Regions from separate parts of the Aquibium microcysteis genome, predicted to be linked through region 1. Evidence: riboswitches for the same ligand, from Rfam matches in the RefSeq annotation. Region 1 holds a riboswitch; the other holds the start of a gene.

Evidence for each region. A riboswitch is a leader RNA that binds a small molecule or an ion and turns the genes downstream of it on or off. The one in region 1 is predicted to bind S-adenosylmethionine.
Region 2: it holds a riboswitch for S-adenosylmethionine, as region 1 does, so the genes downstream of both, IAI54_RS14785 (O-succinylhomoserine sulfhydrylase) here and metX (homoserine O-acetyltransferase MetX) in region 1, are expected to answer to the same signal.

What each region holds. Positions count from the first base shown of each region.
Region 1 covers NZ_CP061080.1:4,733,595-4,743,343, reverse strand. The annotation lists gene ftsE (cell division ATP-binding protein FtsE) at 47-706, shown strand; gene IAI54_RS22340 (cell division protein FtsX) at 699-1,670, shown strand; gene IAI54_RS22335 (YdcF family protein) at 1,807-2,481, shown strand; gene IAI54_RS22330 (lysophospholipid acyltransferase family protein) at 2,562-3,362, shown strand; gene IAI54_RS22325 (HAD family hydrolase) at 3,373-4,080, shown strand; gene IAI54_RS22320 (gamma-glutamylcyclotransferase) at 4,099-4,620, opposite strand; gene IAI54_RS22315 (DUF2125 domain-containing protein) at 4,686-5,678, shown strand; gene IAI54_RS22310 (prephenate/arogenate dehydrogenase family protein) at 5,704-6,639, opposite strand; gene hisC (histidinol-phosphate transaminase) at 6,642-7,745, opposite strand; SAM riboswitch at 7,845-7,922, shown strand; gene metX (homoserine O-acetyltransferase MetX) at 7,991-9,166, shown strand; gene metW (methionine biosynthesis protein MetW) at 9,166-9,749, shown strand, end outside.
Region 2 covers NZ_CP061080.1:3,158,926-3,165,008, forward strand. The annotation lists tRNA gene IAI54_RS14765 (tRNA-Gly) at 1-50, opposite strand, end outside; gene IAI54_RS14770 (ion transporter) at 335-1,123, shown strand; gene IAI54_RS14775 (DegT/DnrJ/EryC1/StrS aminotransferase family protein) at 1,159-2,241, opposite strand; gene IAI54_RS14780 (2'-deoxycytidine 5'-triphosphate deaminase) at 2,252-3,337, opposite strand; SAM riboswitch at 3,431-3,508, shown strand; gene IAI54_RS14785 (O-succinylhomoserine sulfhydrylase) at 3,556-4,743, shown strand; gene IAI54_RS14790 (hypothetical protein) at 4,837-6,083, shown strand, end outside.

The DNA of each region.
Region 1 (9,749 bases):
CGTCCCACGTTCCCCCTTGGTCCCAACCATCAAGGCTCCAGAGACAGTGATTCGGTTCGAGAACGTCGGCTTGAGGTATGGGATGGGGCCCGAGATATTGCGGGACATATCCTTCCAGATTCCGCGAGGGTCCTTCCAATTCCTCTGCGGACCGTCGGGGGCGGGCAAGACGACGCTGCTGCGACTTCTGTTCCTGTCGCTGGCGCCGACCAGAGGTCTCATAAACGTTTTCGGGAAGGATCGGACGAAAATCCTGCGAGCCGAACTACCGCTCATCCGGCGCAAGATCGGCATCGTGTTCCAGGATTTCCGTCTTCTGGACCATATGACAACCTACGAGAACGTCGCGCTTCCACTGCGCGTGCGCGGGCGCGAGGAGGCGAGTTACCGCAACGACGTCGTGGAACTGCTGAAATGGGTCGGTCTCGGGGACAGGCTGCACGTTCTGCCGCCGGTCCTGTCGGGAGGAGAAAAGCAGCGGGCCGCCATCGCGCGGGCGCTGATCGAACAGCCCGAAATACTGCTTGCCGACGAGCCGACCGGCAACGTCGATCCGACGCTCGCGCGCCGGCTCCTGCGGCTCTTCATCGAACTGAACCGATCCGGCACCGCGGTGGTCATCGCCACGCACGACCTCCACCTGATGGATCAAGTGGAAGCTCGCCGGATGGTGCTTGCGGAGGGCCGGCTCGATGTCCATGACTGACGCGCCGCCGGCCATCCCGCGCAACGGGACGAGCGCCAGGACCTGGCGCCGCGCGACATCCATCGTTCCTCCGCGGAGCGTGGCCGGTCACGCGCTGGTCATCGTGATCGCGATCATGACCTTTCTTTCCTGCCTGACCCTCGGCGCCGTCACGCTGGTGCGCGACACGGCGAGTGTATGGCAGACCCAGATCGCCCGCGAGGCGACCATCCAGATCAAGCCCGACGACGGATTCGACATGGATACGGCGCTGACGCAGGCTCAGGCGATTGCCAGCGGCTTCGGCGGGGTGAGGTCCGCCTCGATCGTCGACAGCGCCGCAACGGCCAGACTTCTCGAACCCTGGCTCGGAGCGGGATTGGACATCGCGGAACTGCCCGTACCGCGGCTCGTCATCGTCACCATCGACGAGGACGCGCCGCCGGATTTCGCAGCGATGCGCCAGGCACTGCGCGCGGCCATTCCGAACGTCAGCCTGGACGACCACCGCAACTGGGTCGACCGTCTGGTCTCGATGGCGCGCACGACGGTGCTCATCGGCATCGCCATTCTGGTGCTGATGCTCTCTGCCACCGTTCTCACGGTCGTCTTCGCTACCCGCGGCGCCATGGCAGGCAACGGGCCCGTCATCGAAGTGCTGCATTTCGTGGGGGCGGAGTCGCAGTTCATCGCGGCCGAGTTCCGTCGCCACTTCCTCTGGATCGGGCTCAAGGGGGCGGCCGCGGGAGGCCTCGCAGCCATCATCGTCTTCGTGATGTTCGCCTGGTGGTCGTCGCGCAACATGGCGACGCCGGAGGCCGATCAGGCGACGGCGCTTTTCGGCAACTTCGTCATCGGCACGACGGGATATGTCGGCGTCCTGTTCATCCTGGCGCTGGTCGCCGGACTGACGGCGGCTACCACTCACGTCACCGTCGTGGCGCGGCTGAACAGCATCGATATCGGCCGGACCGACCATGACTAGACCGGAGCCTCGCTCGCCGACGAGCGATGCCAGCGCGGCTCGGAACCTCAAGGGGGTCGCCTCTCTATCGATCGCCCCAATTGCAGGATATGAAAGATCATCGCGCGACGACGGAAAGGGTGGCGGCGACTGCGCAATGAATTCGGATCGGGCCGACAAACGCGAATTCCGGCTTGCCCGGCTCGGCTGGCTGAGCCGAACGATCTTCGCTGTCTCCGCGGTAGCCGGCCTCGCCTTCGTGGCCGGATTCGGCCTGTTCGCCGACCGGATCGGTCGTCTCGAAACGCCGAGCGATCCGCCCGGAGCCGATGCCATCATCGTGCTGACCGGCGGCCAGTTCCGCCTCGACGCCGCCGTGGAGCTGCTTCGATCCGGAAAGGGCCAGCGCCTGCTCATCAGCGGGGTCAATCCGGTCGCTCGTGACTCCGAGCTCAAGGCGGTGATGGGCGCAGACGATCGACTGTTCTCCTGCTGCATCGACATCGACCGGGCGGCCATAGATACGGTCGGCAATGCTGCCGAGAGCGCCAAGTGGGTGAACGAGCACGCCTACACGTCCATCATTCTCGTCACCAACAACTACCATATGCCGCGCAGCCTGCTGGAGATGCGGCGACTGCTGAAGACCACCGATGTACGCCCGTATCCGGTGGTGAACAGCCGCCTCGACGACGGGAGCTGGCTGGTCAAGCCCGACGCCGTCCGCGTGCTGTTCACCGAGTACACGAAATTCCTCACGGCGCTCGCCCGCAGCCCCTTCGCCGGGGGACCCGAGCAGGCCGCTCAGACCCGCAGTGCGAACGCACGCTGAGCCCGCCGGACGCTGTCGAGGTTTCCCTTTCCCGGACCCGGTGCTAGGTACGGCCGCTCAACCTTGCGCGGCGCCCCCTGATGCTCGTTCTCCGATCGTTTGCCTACAACGTCGTCTTCTACGTCAACCTGATCGTCCAGATGCTGTTCTGGACGCCGTTCTACTTCCTGGCACCGCGCCATCTCGCCTGGTTCGTCCCGAAATTCTGGTCGCGGTCGAGCCTGTGGCTGCAGACGGCGATCGTCGGGACCCGTTTCGAGATCACAGGGTTGGAGAACCTTCCGGACGGCCCGTTCATCCTCGCACCGAAGCACCAGTCGTTCTGGGACGCGATCGCGTTCTTCCCCTACCTTCGCGATCCGCTCTACATCCTGAAGCGGGAACTGATGTGGATCCCCTTCTTCGGCTGGTACGTCGCGAAGATGCGCATGGTACCGGTGAACCGCGGAAAACGGTCGGCAGCGCTGAAGGCCGTGGTGGCGCGCACGCGCAAGGAGATGGAACAGGATCGGCAGCTGATCATCTATCCCGAGGGAACACGCAGGGCCCCCGGTGCCGCTCCCGAGTACAAATGGGGCATCGTGGAGCTCTACACCCAGCTGGGTATGCCGGTGGTTCCCGTGGCGCATGTCGCAGGGCTCTACTGGCCCCGCCGCAAGTTCATGCGCTATCCCGGCACCATCAAGGCACGCTTCCTGCCGCCCATTCCGCCGGGCCTGCCCAAGGAGGAATTCATGCGCCGCCTGATCGCCGAGACCGAGACGGTGGTCGACGAACTGCTCGTGGATGCCGCTTCCGGACCCGATGCGCCGGATCTGCCCGAGTCCGCGCGCGAGCGCCTCGCCGCGCTCGGCCATCCGGTGGCCAGAAGCGCCCGCTAGGCCGCACAGGATGTCCTCCTCGCGCCGCCTGACCACCGTCGGTTTCGATGCGGACGACACGCTCTGGCAGAACGAACGTTTCTTCCGGATCACGGAACGCCATTTCGCGGAACTGCTGTCCGACCATGCGGATCACGATCACCTGTCCGAGCGCCTGCTCGAGGCAGAGAAGCGAAACCTCCGGCTCTATGGCTTCGGGGTCAAGGGCTTCACTCTGTCGATGATCGAGACGGCGATCGAGGTGACCGAGGGGCGCGTTCCGGCCCGCACCATCGAGTTGATCCTCCAGGCAGGACGCGACATGCTCTCGCATCCGGTGGAGACCTTGCCCGGCGTTCGCGAGACGCTGGAGCGCATCGCCGGCACGCACACGATCCTCCTGATCACCAAGGGCGATCTGTTCGACCAGGAGCGAAAGCTGGCGCAGTCGGGGCTCGGCGAACTGTTCGACGGCGTGGAGATCGTCAGCGACAAGACGCGGACGACCTACGAGCGCATCTTCGCGCAGCATGGCGACGGTGCCGCACGGGCCATGATGGTCGGCAATTCGCTGAAGTCCGACGTCGTGCCCGCAATCGATGCGGGCGGCTGGGGCGTGCACGTTCCACACGAGCTGACCTGGGTGCTGGAGCATGTCGAGCCGCCGACGGAACACCCGCGCTTCCTCGCCATCGATCATCTCGGAGAACTCTCGGCGATCGTGGAAGCGATCGGCTGATCGAGCCGGGCGGGAGGCTCAGGTTCTGCCGAGACGCTCTGCCACATCCTCGAGCCAGTGATCCCGGATGCCGAGCGCGCGCAGATGCGCCACGGTGTTCAGGACGTACTCCTCGTTGGGTCCCGACTTCCCCACGGCGCCACGGACATGCGCGGCCGCCTCCTCGGGATGCAGTGCGCAGGCATATTGCTCGTGCCTTCGATCGACGACGTAAGACACGGCTTCAACCCGCTCGCCTGAGGAGAGGCTGATCGGCAGGAGCCTCTCACGGTAGACATGGGTGACCAGTTCGCGTTCGCGCAGATAGTCCATGACCTCGCCGCGCAGTTCTCCCGGCACCTGAAACGCAAGGCCGATGCAGGAGCCGCCGCGGTCGAGGCCCAGGACCAGGCCGGGCCGTTCCGGCGTTCCGCGGTGGACGAAGGAGCGGACGCAGAGCGCGCGCCTGAAGCCGTGGACGCGTGCACGGACAGTGCGGATGTGGGCAAAACCGGGCCGCCATATCAGCGAACCATAGCCGAACACCCAAAAATCGCCCATATGGAAAGCCTATTCGAGGAGCGAGCCGATTGTCGCCGGCGGCGAGGGGTAACGAGGTCGACCACATGACGTCAAGTGAATCGCCGGAGCGTGGCAGCCGCAAGTTCCTCTGGCTCAGCCTGGGCATCGTCGTGGCGATCGCGGCCTATAGCGCAGGCTGGTTCTACGTCGGCGGCCGGATCGAGCGCAGCGTCGACGAAACGGTTCGGCAGGCGATCGCCGACGGCGGCGAGGCCACCTGCACCGGGCGCGAGGCACGCGGCTTCCCCTTCCGTTTCGGTCTGTTCTGCGACACCGTCACTTTCTCCGATGCCCCCGGCGGTGTGATCGTCGAGGGGAGCGGACTGCGTACGGCCTCGCAGGTCTATGATCCCTGGCGGATCGTCGGAGAACTCGACGACCTCAAGCTGCGCCTCGCCGGCGACAGCGGCAGCCTCGGCGTCACCGGCAATGACGTCCGCTTTTCCGCGTCGCTGGACGACCCGCTGCCGCAACGCGCGTCCATGACGCTGGCAGATCTGAGCGTCGAAGCTCCGTTCGCGGGCGAGAAGGTATCGACCGTACTCAAAGCGCTCGCCGGAGAGGCGCACATGCGCCAGCGCGAAGGCGACCTCGACCTGTTCATCCAGGGGCGCACTCTACGCGTGTCTCCACCCGGACTCGGCACCGGCCTAGACCTGTCGCGGGTCGAACTCGATCTGACCGTGCAGGATGGCGTTCGCCTTGCCGACGCTTCTTCCGAGAGCCTTCGGGGCGCCAGTTTCGTCCTGCGGTCGGCATCCGCCTTCTTTACCGAGGAGGCCCGGATCAGCCTGTCGGGACCGCTCGCGATCGGACAAGACGGACTGATCGACGCCAGGCTGGAAGTCGAAATGAACCGGCCGGCGGAGGTCGGCGAAGCGCTGGCGGCGGCGATGCCCGATCAGGCCGACCAGATCCGTTCCGCCATGGCGGGGCTCGCAATGCTCGGGAACGCGGCTGCACTTCCGCTGCGGATCGAGAAGGGCCGGGCGCGCATCGCCTTCATCCAGCTCGGCCAGTTGCCGGCTCTCGACTGACCCGTCGCTCGCCGGGCGCGCCCATTCAGCCTTTTTCCGAATGCGCCACGACCTGGCGGCCGAAATCCGGTGCGTCGACTTCCTGACCTGCCTCGATGATCGAGCGGCGGATGGCACGGGTGCGGGTGAAGAGATCGAAGAGCTTGTCTCCATCCCCCCACCGTACCGCCCGTTGCAGCGAGGCGAGATCCTCCGAGAACCGTGCCAGCATCTCGAGGATGGCGTCACGGTTGTGCAGGCAGACGTCGCGCCACATCGTGGGGTCCGAGGCAGCCAGGCGGGTGAAGTCGCGAAAGCCCGACGCCGAGTACTTGATCACTTCCGACTTCGTCACCGTTTCCAGATCGTCGGCAGTGCCGACGATGTTGTAGGCGATGATGTGCGGCAGGTGCGACACGATCGCCAGCACCATGTCGTGGTGATTGGGGTCCATCGTGTCGATGTTCGAACCGCAACGGCGCCAGAAGGCGGCGAGTCGTGCAACCGCTGCCTCGTCCGTGCCGGGCAGCGGCGTCAGGATGCACCACCGGTTCTCGAAAAGCGAGGCGAAGCCCGCGTCGGGACCGGAGCGCTCCGTGCCCGCGATCGGATGACCGGGAATGAAATGCACGTTGGCCGGAACCTCCGGCGCCATCTGGGCGATCACCGACGCCTTCGTCGAACCGACATCGGTGAGGATCGCTCCCGGCTTCAAAACCGGGCCGATCGTCTTCGCAACGTCGCCGGAGGAACCGACCGGGACCGAAACGACGACGAGATCGGCGTCTGCGACCGCGTCTCGCGGATCGAGGTGGTACGCGTCACCCAGTCCAAGCTCGCGTGCCCGCTCCAGGGTCGCAGGACTGCGGGTCGAGATCGCGAGGCTCCCGGCCAGGCCTTCGCGTCGGACGACGCGGGCGAGCGAAGAACCGATCAGGCCGATACCGATCAGCGCTACGCGTTCAAACAGGGGTTCGGCCATGGTCAGGTCTTCAGGAACTCGGCGAGAGCGGCCACGACGCCGCGATTGGCCTCTTCCGTCCCGATGGTCATGCGCAGGGCGTTGGGGAAACCGTAGCCGGTGACACGGCGCAGGATGTAGCCACGCTGCGTCAAATACTCGTCCGCCGCCGCGGCCGAATGGCGATCGCCGTCGTTGAAATGGACGAGCACGAAATTGCCGACGCTGGGGGTGACGCGCAGGCCGAGCCCGGTCAGTTCCTGCGTCACCCAGGCAAGCCACCGGTCATTGTGGGCGACGGCCGCCTCGACATGGGCTCGGTCCTTCATCGCCGCGACGCCCGCCTCCAGGGCGGCCGCGTTGACGTTGAACGGGCCGCGCACCCGGTTCAGCGCGTCGATGATTTCGGCCGGAGCATAGATCCAGCCGATCCGGGCACCGCCGAGTCCGTGGATCTTCGAGAAGGTGCGCGTCATGACGACGTTGTGCGAGGACGAGACGAGTTCGATGCCGGACTCGTAGTCGTTGCGCCGGACATATTCGGCGTAGGCCGCATCGAGCACCAGCAGCACGTGCTTCGGCAGGCCGGCATGCAGCCGCCGCACCTCGTCGAAGGGAATGTAGGTGCCGGTGGGGTTGTTCGGATTGGCCAGGAAGACGATCTTCGTCTTCGGCGTCACCGCCGCCAGGATGGCGTCGACGTCGGCGGTCTCGCCCGTCTCCTTCACCGAGACCGGAACCGCGCTCGCAGCCTGGGTGTAGATGCGGTAGACGAGGAATCCGTGTTCCGTGAAGATCGCCTCGTCGCCTGGCTGGAGATAGGTCAGCGCGAGCAGGCCCAGCACCTCGTCGGAACCGTTCGAGCACAGGATGTTGGCCGGGTTCAGCCCATGCGCTTCGGCGATGGCCTCACGCAGCTTCGTCGAGGAGCCGTCCGGATAGTATTCGAGCCGTGCGGCGACATCGCGAACGGCCTCGATCGCCTTCGGCGACGGACCAAGCGGACTTTCATTGGAAGAGAGCTTGTGCACCTTGGCCACGCCCGCCGGAGCAGCGCTCTTGCCCGGTACATAAGCCGCTATGTCCAACACGCCGGGTTTGGGCTGCGGGCGCTGAAGCTCGGTCATGATCGGGTGTCCTGTAGGCTTGGGGCGATCGCCCCGGAATGCGCGGCCTGCTCTAGCAAAGCTTTGTCATTGACGCAAAGGCCTGCGAGGGATATTGAGCCACCACGTCGTGGTGATTTGGCCGGTCGGCTTGCAGCCACGTTAAACAACTCGCTAAAGGGCCGATTGCGCGTCTCGTGACCGGCCTTGCACCCCGCAACGCCGGTTTTTTGTCGTGCGGAGCCCGACCGGGGAAAGAAGGGACCATGGCCGCCGAGCGCGCCCGCATCGCGAACAACGAAGCCAACGAACCGTCGAGCAAGGTCGTCCGGTTCGGTGAGGACATGCCGCTGAAGCTCGATTCCGGAAAGGTGCTGTCGCCCTTCCAGATCGCCTACCAGACCTACGGCGAACTCAACGCCGCCCGGTCGAACGCGGTCCTGATCTGCCACGCGCTGACCGGCGACCAGCACGTCGCCAACGACAATCCCGTGACGGGCAAGCCCGGCTGGTGGGAGGTCCTGATCGGCCCCGGCAAGGTGATCGACACCAACCGCTTCTTCGTCATCTGCTCCAACGTGCTCGGCGGCTGCCTCGGCTCGACGGGACCGGCGACGATCAATCCCCACACCGGCCGGCCCTGGGGCCTCGACATGCCGGTGGTCACCATCGGCGACATGGTGCGCGCACAGGTCATGCTGGTCGACCATCTCGGCATCGACCGGCTGTTTTCCGTGATCGGCGGGTCCATGGGCGGCATGCAGGTGCTGCAGTGGGCGTCGAGCCATCCCGAGCGCGTCCACACCGCATTGCCGATCGCCACCGGGGCGCGCCATTCCTCTCAGAACATCGCTTTCCACGAGGTCGGTCGCCAGGCCGTGATGGCCGATCCCGACTGGCGCGGCGGGCGTTACATCGAGGCGGGCACGCGTCCCGAAAAGGGGCTCGCAGTGGCCCGCATGGCCGCGCACATCACCTATCTTTCCGAGGCCGCGCTGCACCGCAAGTTCGGGCGCAACCTTCAGGATCGCGCCGCCCTGACCTTCGGCTTCGATGCCGACTTCCAGATCGAAAGCTACCTGCGCCACCAGGGCATGAGCTTCGTCGACCGCTTCGACGCGAACTCCTACCTCTACATGACCCGGGCGATGGACTATTTCGACCTCGCCGCCGACCATGGCGGGCGCCTGGCCGATGCCTTCCGCGGCACGAGCACGCGCTTCTGCCTCGTCTCCTTCACGAGCGACTGGCTGTTTCCGACCGAGGAAAGCCGGTCGATCGTCCATGCGCTCAACGCCGCCGGTGCTTCGGTGTCGTTCGTCGAGATCGAGACCGACCGCGGCCACGACGCTTTCCTGCTCGACGAGCCGGAACTCTTCTCGGCCATCGACGGCTTCCTGCGCTCTGCCGCCCGCGCGCGCGGACTGGAGGAACTTTCCTGATGAGCGTCAACAGCAACGGACCGCGCATCGACCTCCAGCTGATCGCAGGCTTCATCAGACCGAGAGCGCGCGTGCTCGACGTCGGCTGCGGCGACGGCGAATTGCTCGCCTATCTGGAGCAGGACAAGCAGGTCGACGGACGCGGCGTGGAGATTTCCCAGCGCGGCGTCAACGAATGCGTGGCACGCGGCCTGTCGGCCATCCAGGGAGATGCGGACACCGACCTCGTCTTCTACCCGGACAAAGGATTTGACTACGTGATCCTGTCGCAGACGCTGCAGGCGACCCGCAACCCGCGCGAGGTGCTGAAACAGCTTCTGCGGATCGGCGAGCGCGCCATCGTGTCCTTCCCGAACTTCGGCTACTGGAGGGTCCGGTTTTCGCTCCTGTTTCGCGGCCGGATGCCGGTCACGCGCGACCTGCCCTACAGCTGGTACGACACGCCGAACATCCATTTCTGCACGATCCGGGATTTCGTGGCGCTTTGCCAGGAGGTGGGCGCGACTGTCGAGAGCGCCATGGCACTCGATCGCGACGGCCATCCGATCGGTGTCTCGATGCCCTGGTGGTTCTGGAATCTGTT
Region 2 (6,083 bases), 1.6 Mb from region 1:
CCTCGTATGCAGCTTGGGAAGCTGCCGTTCTACCATTGAACTACACCCGCGACGGCTCATTACATCGCGGCAGCGCCGCCTTCTGTCAAGCGGTTTGGGATTGTGCGGCAGGGAAAGGCGAAGGGGTTGCGCCGGGGGCGGGCGGAAGCGGGGCGGGCCTGCGTGGCGCGGCGGGGCGAGGTGGTGGCGGGCATCGCCGCGGCCGGCACGCCACCGGCGCCGGACTTCCCCCTGCCCTGCACCCGGTTGCCGGAACACCGCGTGCGCCGCCTTGACGCTGCGCACAATTCCACCCACTTGTCGCGCGTTCCCGTCCCTCCCCGGAGCCCGCCCCGTGACCGCCCTGAAGAGCCTCGTCGAATCCCGCCGCTTCGACCTCGCCATCACCGCCCTGATCATCGTCAACGCCATCACGCTGGGTCTGGAGACCTCGCCTGCGGTCATGGCCGCGTGGGGGCCGGTGCTGATCGTGCTCGACAGGGCGATCCTCGCGGTCTTCGTGGCGGAGCTGGCGGCGAAGATCCTGGTCTATCGGGGAAGCTTCTTCCGCGATCCCTGGCGCATCTTCGACCTCGTCGTCGTCGCCATCGCGCTGCTGCCGGCAACGGGGAGCCTGTCGGTGCTGCGCGCGCTGCGCATCCTGCGCGTGCTCAGGCTGGTCTCGATGGTGCCGTCGCTGCGCCGCGTGGTCGGCGGGCTGGTCGCCGCCCTGCCCGGCATGGGCTCGATCATGCTTCTCCTGACGCTGGTCTTCTACGTCTTCTCGGTGATGGCGACGAAGCTGTTCGGCGCGAGCTTCCCCGACTGGTTCGGCACCATCGCGAAATCGGCCTACTCGCTGTTCCAGGTTATGACGCTCGAAAGCTGGTCGATGGGCATCGTGCGGCCGGTGATGGAGATCTATCCCTACGCCTGGATGTTCTTCATCCCCTTCATCGTCTGCACCACCTTCACCGTGCTCAACCTCTTCATCGGCATCATCGTCTCGGCCATGCAGGCCGAGCACGAGGAGGAGGCGACCGCCGAACGGCAGGCGCTGCAGGGCGAGCAGGAAACGATCCTGGCCGAGATCCGCGCCCTGCGCGAAGAGGTGAAGGCGCTCGGCGGGCTTCGTCAGGGCTGAACCGGCCGCCGCCGCGTGTCTCCGACGCCTCCGCGTCACGCGCGGGGCGGCGCCACGATCAGGTAGCGGTTGCGCAGCGCGATGACCGCGCGGCGACGACGTCCGGCCAGCGCCTCCGGCGGCAGATGGTTGGGCCATGCCTGCGCATGCAGCCCCTGTGCCTGCAGGGCGGCGATCGCGGCGCGCTGCGTCGGCTCGTCGGCGCAGGACACCGAGAACCAGCACGGCGTGGCGTCCGGATGCGGCTCGACGAGAGCCGCCCCCGGCAGCGGCGCCAGAAGCGTGCGGAGCCATCGCTCGAACAGCAGACGGCGCTGCGCGATCAGCCGCGTGCGGCCGGACCCGACGAAGCCGGCCAGCCGTCGCAGGGCGTAAGGGCTGACGTTGGGTTCGCGGAAGATCGTGGCCCGCGCGGTTCCGGGCAACCGCCGGACCGGCGGCCTGCGGCCGACATGCAGGTGCGGCAGGTGACGGCGCAGGAGACGCTCCCACCGTTTCAGCCGCCATCGTGTCGGATCGGGATGGCCGCCCGCCGACGCTAGCAGCGCCGACTCGACCGGGGCGCAATCGGCCGGGTCGCGCACGACCAGCAGACCGCCGTCCGGTATGTCGAAGAACTTGTGGGGACCGAACAGCAGGAAGTCGCCCCACTGCCCGATCCCCTGAACCGGCTGGAGGATCTGCGTGGCGTCCTCCACCAGAAGCGCACCGCGCCCGTCACAGAACAGGCGCGCCTCAGCGGCCGGGCCTGCCCGACCGAAGAAGTGGACGAGGACGAGGACGTCGGGGGGCGACACGACGGCGAGCTCCGCACAGGCCGGCCAGTCGGGTTCGAGGTCCGGCGTCAAGGGATAGGCGACGATCGCCGCGGTCCCGTCGCGCAGGAGGTCGAGCGCCTCGTCGCAGAAGAACTCGGGAATCCAGAAGACCGGCCGGCGCCGCATCTGCGCGCGGGCGCAGGCGGCGACGAGCGGGAAGGCGTGGCTGACCTGCGACAGCGGATAGAGCGCGGCGCAGCCCGAGAGCCAGACGGCGCGGATCGCCGCGAGGTCCCGCTCGCGCGCCGGCTGATCGCCCGGTCCGCGACCGAACCGCATGCGGGACCGGCGGAAGCCCATGGCGAGCCCCTCAGCGGAAATGCTTCGAGAGCTTGAGGCCCTGTGCCTGGTAGTTCGAGCCGAGATCGCTGCCGTAGAGCGCGCTCGGGCGCTCCAGCATGTGCTCGTAGACGAGGCGGCCGACCGTCTGGCCGTGTTCGAGGATGAAGGGCACCTCGTGGCTGCGCACCTCCAGCACCGCACGGCTGCCGCTACCGCCGGCCGCCGAATGGCCGAAGCCGGGATCGAAGAAGCCGGCATAGTGAACCCGGAACTCGCCGACCAGCGGATCGAAGGGCGTCATCTCGGCGGCATAGGCCGGCGGCACGTGCACCGCCTCGCGGCTGACCAGGATGTAGAACTCGTCGGGATCGAGGATCAGTTCTCCGTCGGGATGGGCATGCAGCGGCTCCCAGAAATCGGCGACGTCCTGCGCGCCGCGCCGGTCGACGTCGATCAGGCCGGTGTGGTGCTTGCCGCGGTAGCCGACCAGCCCGTTCGCGTCGCCCTGAAGGTCGATCGACAGCGCAATGCCGCCGCCGGTCACGCTCGGATGGTCGGCCGCCACCAGCGTGTCCGTGCGGTGGAGTTCGGCGAGTTCCGGCTCGGTCAGAATGGCGTTGCCGGTGCGGAAACGGATCTGCGACAGGCGCGAGCCGGTGCGCGCGACGATCGGGAAGGTGCGCGGGCTGACCTCGAGATAGAGGCCGCCGCGATAGCCGGTCGCGATCTTGTCGAACTCGGGGCCGAAGTCGGTCATCACGCGGGTGAAGATGTCGAGCCGCCCGGTCGAGCTCTTCGGATTGGCCGACGCCGCAATACCGGAAGGCAGCGCCAGGCTCTCCAGCAGCGGCACGATGTAGACGCAGCCGGTCTCGAGAACCGCGCCGCCCGTCAGGTCGATCTCGTGCAGCTTCAGCCGCTCCAGCTTGTCGGCGACCCGCCGACCGGGACCCGGAAGGAAGCTGGCACGGACGCGGTAGGCCTTTTCTCCGAGACGCAGATCGAGGCTCGCCGGCTGGATCTGGTCGGCGTCGAGCGGACGCGATGCGGAAAGGCCGCCTGAGGAAAACAGCGTCGCGATCGCGTGGTCGGGAAGAATGCCGGTGCTGCGCAAGGTGATGCCGATCCTCATCCGCCCGGGTGGCAGGGCCGTCCGACGTTTAACGTCGGCAAACGTTGACGCAAGGGCGCTGGAGGTCTAAGGGGAAGCTTATCCCGTGGTGATTTGGCCGGTCGGCTTGCAGCCACGTTAAACAAGTCGCTAAAGGGCCGAGGGGAAACCGGCTTGCGACTTCGCGGCCGGTTTTTTTGTGCGCTGAAGGCAGGACGACGATGGGCGAGACGAACAGGAACTGGAAGCCGGCGACGCAGCTGGTGCACGGCGGGACGCAGCGTTCGGGCTTCGGCGAGACCTCCGAGGCGATCTACCTGACGCAGGGATTCGTCTACGAGACCGGCGAGGCGGCGGAAGCCCGCTTCAAGGGCGAGGCACCGGGCTTCATCTATTCGCGCTACGCCAATCCCACCGTCGACATGTTCGAGAAACGCATGTGCCTGCTCGAAGGCGCCGAGGATGCGCGCGCCACCTCGTCGGGCATGGCGGCGGTGGCCGCGGCGTTGCTCTGCTCGGTGAAGGCGGGCGACCACGTGGTGGCCTCCCGGGCGCTGTTCGGCTCCTGCCGCTGGATCGTCGAGACCCAGATGCCGCGCTACGGCGTCGAGACCACGCTGGTCGACGGCCGCGACATGGCGCAGTGGGAAGCGGCGGTGCGGCCGAACACCAGGCTGTTCTTCCTCGAGAGTCCGACCAACCCGACGCTGGAAGTGGTCGACATCGCGGCCGTGGCGAAGATCGCCAATGCGATCGGTGCGCGCGTGGTGGTCGACAACGTCTTCGCCACGCCGCTGCAGCAGAAGCCGCTGGAGCTCGGCGCCCATGTCGTCGTCTATTCGGCGACGAAGCACATCGACGGCCAGGGCCGCTGCCTCGGCGGTATCGTGCTGTCGGACAAGAAGTGGATCGACGAGAACCTGCACGATTATTTCCGGCACACCGGCCCGAGCCTTTCGCCCTTCAACGCCTGGACGCTGCTGAAGGGCCTGGAGACGCTGCCGCTGCGCGTCAGGCACCAGACCGAAGGCGCGGCGAGGATCGCCGACCATCTCGCCGGCCATGCCGCCGTCGAGCGCGTGATCTATCCCGGCCGCAAGGACCACCCGCAGGCGGACGTGATCGCGCGCCAGATGACCGGCGGCTCGACGCTCGTCTGTTTCGAGGTCAAGGGCGGCAAGGAAGGTGCCTTCCGGTTCCAGAACGCGCTGGAGATCGTGCTGATCTCCAACAATCTGGGTGACGCCAAGAGCCTGATCACGCATCCGGCCACCACGACCCACAAGAACCTGACCGACGCCGCCCGCGCCGAACTCGGCATCAATCCCGGCACGGTGCGCCTGTCGGTGGGGCTGGAGGACGTGGGCGACCTGATCGAGGACCTGGAGCGGGCGCTGGCGACGGTGTAGCCAGGCACGCGGGATGCGCGCAGACGCAGACGACCGCCCGTCTTTCTTGCAGCACCGTCCTGAAGTATAGCTGGTGCAACAAGGGAGATCCGAATGCGCCGTGGCCTGCCATTTTTCATCTTCCTCGCGGTCACGACCGCGCCGGCGCCCGCGCAGACCGTCGACGACGCGGGTGCGGCCCGCATCGTCGAGTCGCTGTCGCGCTATGTCGGCCGGTCGGCGTTCGAGAAGCGGGTGCTCGACGTGTCGGTCGACGGCGACGCCTACCGTCTGACGGTCGACTTCGACGCCCTTGCCGCCATGGCGCCCGAAACCGCATCGCTGTCGCTCGACCTGGACCCCTTCACGGTCCGGATGAAGCCGCAGGCCGACGGCACCTTCGCCGCCTCGGGCGCCATAGCGCCGAACGGTTCGCTCAGCTTCCGGACGCCGGCGACCGAACTGTCGCCCAGCCTGAGTTCGCGGGTAGAGTGGAGCCTGGAGCAGAGCGGGTTCACGGGCGTATTCGACCCCGAACTCGCCACCTTCTCGGTTGCGCAGGGCACGTACCGCGGCCTGCAGATGGTATCGTCGGACGACAACCAGCGGACCGACATCGCAAGCGGCTCAGGCACCTTCGAGACGACCGCGGCCCGTTCGGCCGGCGGAGGCGTCGATTACGAGACGCTGCAGACTATGGTCGATGTCGCCGAGACCGTGACCATGCGGGCCTTGCCGGACGGACCGCAGATGTCGTTCTCCCTGACGTTGCCAAAGTTGACGGCCGCAACGGAAGCGAAGGGCTTCCAGGTCTGGCCGCTCCTCGACATCGCCGCATTCGCGGTCGCCCATGCAGACAAAGCGGCAGTGGCGGCCGATCAGGCCGAACTGAAGCGGCTGATCCTGGCCGCGCTGCCCTTCTGGGACAGGATTTCCGTCGGCTACGACGCGAGCGATGTCACGGTCGAGACGTCCGTCGGGCGTTTCGGCATCGCCAGTCTCGAGTTTGCCTTGGCGATCGATGGCGCCGCCGACGATGGTGCGGTCGACTACGGTTTCGGCTTCAAGGGCCTGAGCCTTCCGTCCGGCCTCGCCCCGGCCTGGAGCGCGCCGCTGGTCCCCACCGACGTCAGTCTCAACTTCGGCGTCCGCAACCTCAATTCGGAAGAAACGATCCGCCTGCTCGTCGACGCGTTCGACCTCGATCGGCAGCCGCCGATACCGGATGCGGTCGGCCAGGACATCATGGCCGAGTTCCTCGGCGACCCGCCGGTCTTCGTCATGGAGCGGAGCCTCATCCGCAACGGTGGGATCGAGATCGCGATGACGGGCGAGATGCCGTTCTCGCTCGGCAAGCCGAG